DNA from 3 places in the Aeribacillus sp. FSL K6-8394 genome. Region 3 is predicted to be linked to each of the others. Evidence: riboswitches for the same ligand, from Rfam matches in the RefSeq annotation. Region 3 holds a riboswitch; each other region holds the start of a gene.
The links. Region 3 has a riboswitch for cobalamin ahead of metE (5-methyltetrahydropteroyltriglutamate--homocysteine S-methyltransferase). Riboswitches for the same ligand answer to the same signal wherever they lie in the genome.
Positions count from the first base shown of each region.

Region 1 (2,268 bases), 2.2 Mb from region 3:
GGGGTGGTGCGTGTCGACTTTTTGGGCAAATTAAGCGCTTTTCCGATTCCATCGGCTAAGCTTGCTGCATAGTCGCTCATAAAGTCAGACGATGTTAAAAGTTTGATGTCATTCGAATGGTCAATAAACAATGTTTCCAAAAGAACCGCAGGCATTTTTGTTTCTCTTAACACGTGAAAATTGGCGCTTTTTTTGCCCCGATCCTTTACGCTATATTTCGGACCGATTACGCTCATAATATGATTATGAATGATGGAACGGTATTGGATCGTTCTTGGAGAGGCCCCTCCGTTATAAACATAGCTTTCAAAACCTGTTCCTCCGCCGGCATTAATATGAATGGAACAGAAAAAATCAACATTCTCTCGGTTAGCCATGGATGATCTTTCTGACAAACCGACTGTTCGATCGTCTGTGCGCGTCATGAGCACGTTGACTTGGTAATGTTCAAGTAAATGTTGTCTTGCCAAGAGGGCAATAGTCAACGTAAAATCTTCTTCCTCATAATTTCTATAGGTTGCGCCGGGATCGCTTCCTCCGTGGCCAGGGTCTAAAAGAACGGTTGTCACTGCAATATCCTCCTTCGTTTTCAAACATCCAATTCGCTTGTCTGCAAATATTTTATTCAAGTAATGGAAAGGAAGTTCAAAAAAATTTTATTTTTAGCGAAAACTGTATCGAAATCCAAAACATTTAGGTTAATTTGTCGATTTTTTGCATTTTCTTCCTACCAGAATTCAATCAAATCATGTATAATACATTTCGTCATAACATTATACCGAAAAGCAAACAGGTGCCGGCACATAGCTGCCAGCTTAAAAGGGAAGTTTGGTGAAAATCCAACGCGGTCCCGCCACTGTGAATGGGAGCAACCTGAAAATGCCACTGTGTCTACGGGAAGGTTCAGGGAGCGATGACCATGAGCCAGGAGACCTGCCTGTTTGAACACGCCTAAAAACCCTACGAGGATAGGGAGGTGTTTGAAAACAGAACAAAGCGATATGCTTGTTTTCAGACATCTTCTTATCAAAAAAAGAAGATGTTTTTTATTGGAGGAGGAAAATGATGAAAAAATTATCTGCACTATTTTTAGCCTTATTACTTCTATTTGGAATTACGGCTGGATGCGGCCAACAAAATACATCAGAGCCGTCTGAAAACAAAAGCAATCAAAAGACGGAAGAGACGGCTTCACAATTTCCGGTGAAGGTCAAGGACGGTTTAGGAAATGAGGTGACGATAAGCGAAAAACCGGAGCGGATTGTTTCGCTAATTCCAAGCAATACTGAAATTGCCTATGCTTTAGGGTTGGGTGAACAAATTGTCGGTGTAAGTGATAATGACAACTATCCGGAAGATGTTCAAAACAAAGAAAAGGTTGGCGGGATGGAATTTAATGTTGAAAAAATTATTTCTTTAAAACCGGATCTTGTTTTAGCGCATGCTTCCAGCGCCCATAACTCGCAGGAAGGGCTGAAGCAGCTGAAAGATGCAGGAATAAATGTTTTTGTAGTCGAAGATGCCCAATCATTTGATAAAGTGTATGACTCCATCCAAACAATCGGCAAAATTACAGGGACAAGTGACAAAGCCGAAGATATTGTGGCTGAGATGAAAACGAAACTGGCGGATATTCAAGAAAAAGGAAAAACGATTCCGGATGATCAAAAAGTGTCTGTTTTTGTCGAAGTGAATCCCGCACCACAAATCTATACGACGGGAAAAGGAACGTTTATGGATGAAATGCTAACGATCATTGGAGCAAAAAATGCAGCGGGCGATCAAGAAGGCTGGCCGCAAATGACGGAAGAAGCCGTTGTAAAACTGAACCCAGACGTCATTGTGACGACATACGGCTATTACGTCGATAAAGCTGTTGACCAGGTGTTGGCACGCAAAGGATGGGAAAATGTATCAGCGGTGAAAAATAAACGGGTTTACGATGTGCATTCCGACTTGGTGAGCCGCCCAGGCCCAAGATTGGTTGAAGGAGTAGAAGAACTTGCGAAAGCAATTTATCCGGATGTCTACAAAAAATAAACATGTGGTCGCCTATACGGCGACCGCTTGTTTTCTTATTTTTTCCGTCTTTTTAGGAATTTCTATCGGAACGTTTCACATCACGTTTAAGGATATTTTCCAAATAATTTTCAATCAACTGTTTCATACCGGTTTGGCGCCGGACATTGATGAAAGCATGAAAAGCATTGTGCTTGATATTCGACTTCCTCGTGTCGTTTTAGCCGGACTTGTCGGAGCCTCGCTTGC
Region 1 covers NZ_JBBPAA010000001.1:389,384-391,651, forward strand. The annotation lists gene NSR00_RS01750 (N-acetylmuramoyl-L-alanine amidase) at 1-569, opposite strand, end outside; cobalamin riboswitch at 775-955, shown strand; gene NSR00_RS01755 (ABC transporter substrate-binding protein) at 1,066-2,040, shown strand; gene NSR00_RS01760 (FecCD family ABC transporter permease) at 2,003-2,268, shown strand, end outside.
Region 1: another riboswitch for cobalamin. It lies ahead of NSR00_RS01755 (ABC transporter substrate-binding protein); the one in region 3 lies ahead of metE (5-methyltetrahydropteroyltriglutamate--homocysteine S-methyltransferase).

Region 2 (2,268 bases), 670 kb from region 3:
CCGCATTTTTTTGAAAACTTTGAGACTATGAATACCCCCCGGCTTGATATTCATGAAACAGCTAATGAAGTAATTGTTACATGTGATTTGCCCGGCCTTGAAAAAAAGGAAGACGTTGACATTCATCTTGATCGCAACGTTCTTACGATCAGCGGCACAATTCAAAGAAGCAAAGAAGTAAAGGAAGAAGAAATGCATAGACGCGAACGGTTTGTAGGGCGGTTTCACCGCGCTGTTGCATTGCCGGCAAATGTAAAAGAAGAAGAAGTGAGCGCGACATATAAAAATGGCGTTTTGGAAATCCGTATTCCAAAACAAATCGAAAACAGCAAAAAGAAAATTGATATTCAGTTTCATTAATTGTTTCGTGAGGTTGCAAAATTTCAATCAGCCTCACTTTTTTATTGCAATTTTCGCCAAGTACGATTATGATGAATATATAACATCAAAAATCTATATATTGTGTAATCAAGAACAATTAAATACTATATATTGAAAACCTAACGACAAAGGTGCTGTTTTCAGCTTAAAAGGGAATCCGGTGAGAATCCGGAACTGTCCCCGCAACTGTGAGTGCTACGAAATGAATAATCCACTGTACGTTTCGTATGGGAAGGATTCAAAGTAGGATGAAGCACGAGTCAGGAGACCTGCCTTTGTCTGAACGTTTCTAATTCTTCGGGGGTTGGGAAGATGAAACGATGGTTTGAATGGAGTAGTTTCGCCTTGTAAACTGCCTCCCTTTTAATCATCGTTTGATCCGCTCAGCTTCCTGAGCGGTTTTTTATTTTGATAAGGAGGATGTTTGATGAATATTACGAAAGCATTAAATCTATGCGAGGTTTTTCAAAATCATTTTAACAGGAGCGATTGGGAGCTTTATCTAAGGCAGCTTGAAAAAAAGTTTCCAACCCTTTCCTTTCATGAATACAGCGAGAGAGTGTCGACAACCCTACAATACCAGCAGATTGATGATCTTGAAAAATTTACAAACCTGCTGATTATTGAAGCTTTAGCAAACATTTCGGAAAGTGAGCCGGATTGGACTTTTTTAGCTGCACACGTATTTCTTGAAAAAATTTACTATGAAGCGAGCCAAAACAGAAATTACAACCAACCGGGCTACGGCGATTTTTATTTGTTAATCGAAACATTAACCGATCTTGGAATCTACAGCCCTCTTTTGCTAGAGCATTATTCAAAAGAGGAAATTATGGAGCTGGGAAATGCCATTGATCCTGAGAAGGACAAGCTGTTTACATACATCGGATTAAGGACTCTTTACGACCGGTATTTAGCTAAAGATTTTCATAAACGAACATTTGAGCTTCCACAGGAACGTTTTATGATCATCGCTATGACGTTAATGATCAACGAGCATCCGTCCAAACGTTTGCATCTTGTAAAGGAAGCGTATTGGGCATTGAGCCATTTATATATGACGGTTGCAACACCGACATTGGCTAATGCAGGAAAATCAGTCGGTCAGCTTTCAAGCTGCTTTATTGATACGGTAGACGACAGCCTTCAAGGCATTTATGATTCGAACACTGATATTGCCAATGTTTCTAAAAGCGGCGGAGGCATTGGAGTTTATTTAGGGAAAATCAGAAGCCGCGGAAGCGATATCCGGGGGTTCAAAGGAGTTTCATCAGGTGTCATTCCTTGGATGAAGCAATTAAATAATACGGCAGTGAGCGTCGACCAGCTCGGCCAAAGAAAAGGAGCAATTGCCGTTTATTTGGATGTTTGGCATAAAGATATTTTCGCCTTCCTAGATGCAAAATTAAATAACGGAGATGAACGGCTGCGCACCCATGATTTATTTACAGGTGTATGCATTCCTGACCTATTTATGGAGCAAGTTGAAAAGCGCGGGGACTGGTATTTGTTCGATCCCCACGAAGTTCGCAAAGTCATGGGATTCAGTCTGGAAGATTATTATGATGAAGAAAAAGGTAACGGCAGCTTTCGGGAAAAATATTTTGAGTGCGTGAATCATCCTTCCTTATCTAAAGAAAAAGTGCCTGCGATTGAAATAATGAAACGGATTATGATCAGCCAGCTTGAAACGGGAACGCCTTTTATGTTTTATCGGGATGAAGTGAATCGAAAAAACGCAAACAAGCATGCCGGCATGATTTATTGCAGCAATTTATGCACAGAAATTGCGCAAAATCAAAGTGCTACTACTGTTGAAGAACAATATGTTGAAGATGGAAAAATTGTCATTGTGAAAAAGCCCGGCGATTTCGTCGTCTGCAACCT
Region 2 covers NZ_JBBPAA010000001.1:1,929,797-1,932,064, forward strand. The annotation lists gene NSR00_RS09135 (Hsp20/alpha crystallin family protein) at 1-360, shown strand, start outside; cobalamin riboswitch at 494-672, shown strand; gene NSR00_RS09140 (ribonucleoside-diphosphate reductase subunit alpha) at 809-2,268, shown strand, end outside.
Region 2: another riboswitch for cobalamin. It lies ahead of NSR00_RS09140 (ribonucleoside-diphosphate reductase subunit alpha); the one in region 3 lies ahead of metE (5-methyltetrahydropteroyltriglutamate--homocysteine S-methyltransferase).

Region 3 (2,268 bases):
TTGGATACTGTTTCATTATATTGTTCAAGCTCGCGCACATATGCTTCTTGATCTTGCTTATATTCTTCCTCATGATAAATATGCTCAAAAGGTATTCTTGGTTTTTTCGCCGTTTCTTTTGCAGGGTAGCCGACAGTTAATGCAAAAAGAGGGATGACCTTGTTTGGAATTTTCAACAGCTTTGATACTTCTTCTAAATTATTGCGGATGCCTCCGATGTAGCAAATGCCGAGTCCCATTGACTCAGCCGCCAACGCAGCATTTTGAGCGGCCAGTGCAGCATCAATGAGAGCTACCATAAATTTTTCAGTGCTCCTCAATGAATCTTCTACATTTTTGCCTTCCATTTCACCAATGACTTCATGACGGTGCAAATCAGCGCAAAAAATAAATAAATGTCCGCTCTTCTCTACGTAAGCTTGGTTTCCTGCCAGTTCAGCGAGCTTTTTTTTCGTTTGTATATTTTTCACCCCGATAATGGAATAGGCTTGCATGTAACTTGAAGTTGAAGCGGCTTGGGCGCATTCGACAATTAATCGGATTTGCTCATCTGTCAAAGGCCGATCCTCAAAATGACGAACGGAACGGTGATTTAAAATGGTTTTGATAATGTCGTTCAACATAATCATCCTTTCTATAATCCCACTTATTTTTTGAAAAATCACACTTCTTCCAATCCAAGTATTAACATGAAAATGCTGCTCTTTCAAATGATTCGTATTGAAAAATACGTTTTTTATAGCTCCTTTTTCAGTGAAGGCTCCAAGCACCTAATTTTACCATCGAATCTCAAACTATTCACTGCAACGATCCTGTATTGTAAACAACAAAATTTTTCAAATTTACGTTATTAGAAAAATTAAATTTTAAAACGACCCTCTAAACACACAATTTGTATGCGAATTCCTGCTTCTGTCCATTGATTTCCCAAAATAGGGCAGCACTTTTCTGAACTTAAAAAATAGGGATTGAAAAAACAAAAAAAATCATCTATTCTGATAATTATAGTTTCATATAGTGTTCCAAGCAGCAGGTGCGTCATATTTCATCAGCAATATGCGCTTAAAAGGGAAGATTGGTGAAATTCCAACACGGTCGCGCCACTGTGATGGGGAGCTTTCGGCCAACATCCACTGTTTCAATTTTGAAATGGGAAGGAGGATCGAAAGCGATGATCCTAAGTCAGGAGACCTGCCTGTTGTATGCACTGCCACCTACGCGTCATAGGGAGGAGTGATGAAGCCATGTTGAGATTTAAGCCCTACATGTATCTCAACACGAGTTAGAGTCCACAATTCCCTCTTTTACGCGTAAAAAGAGGGTTTTTTATTATGTGTTGAGATACAAATCAAATGGGGGTGTCAATATTGACATTAATTAGTTCAAATCTTGGCTATCCAAGAATTGGTGAAAGAAGAGAATGGAAAAGAGCGCTGGAATCATTTTGGAACGGAAACATTTCAGAAAGCAGCTTGGAGGAAACATTAAAAGATATACGTCTTCTCAATCTGAAAAAACAGAAGGAAAAAGGAATAGACCTGATTCCTGTCGGAGATTTTTCATTATATGACCACGTCCTCGATACTGCTTTTATGTTTGGGTATATTCCTTCTAGATTCCAGCATATGGAGCCGACTTCATTAAAAACATATTTTGCAATGGCTAGAGGCTCTGATGAAGCAGAAGCAATGGAAATGACCAAATGGTTCAACACAAACTACCATTATATTGTTCCGGAGCTTGAAAATAAAACGCCGGCGTTAGTAAAGAACCGTCTGCTTGAACTTTTTCAGGAAGCGAAAAACGAGCTGAATATTGAAGCAAAACCGGTTTTGCTAGGTCCGATTACTTTTTTAAAGCTGGCAAAACAATACAATCAACACGATTTTCATAAACATTTGTCTGCTTTAATTCCTGTTTACGTCCAATTGTTGACGGAACTTGCTCAGGCCGGTGCGAAATGGGTGCAAATTGATGAACCGATTCTTGTACAGGAGCTGGATGATTCATCGATTCCTTTGTTTAAAGAGGTATACGATGCTTTCCACAAAGCACTTCCTTCGTTAAATATCATTTTGCAAACATACTTTGAAAGTATAACCCATTATCAAGAAATCGTGTCTCTTCCTGTCGCTGCAATTGGCCTGGACTTTGTACATGATCATGGCGTCAATCTGTCGAACATCAAAACGTTCGGCTTTCCGAAAGACAAAATTCTCGCAGCTGGTTTGATCGACGGCCGCAACATTTGGAAAGCATCCTTAGTAT
Region 3 covers NZ_JBBPAA010000001.1:2,598,081-2,600,348, forward strand. The annotation lists gene nfsA (oxygen-insensitive NADPH nitroreductase) at 1-620, opposite strand, end outside; cobalamin riboswitch at 1,015-1,213, shown strand; gene metE (5-methyltetrahydropteroyltriglutamate--homocysteine S-methyltransferase) at 1,365-2,268, shown strand, end outside.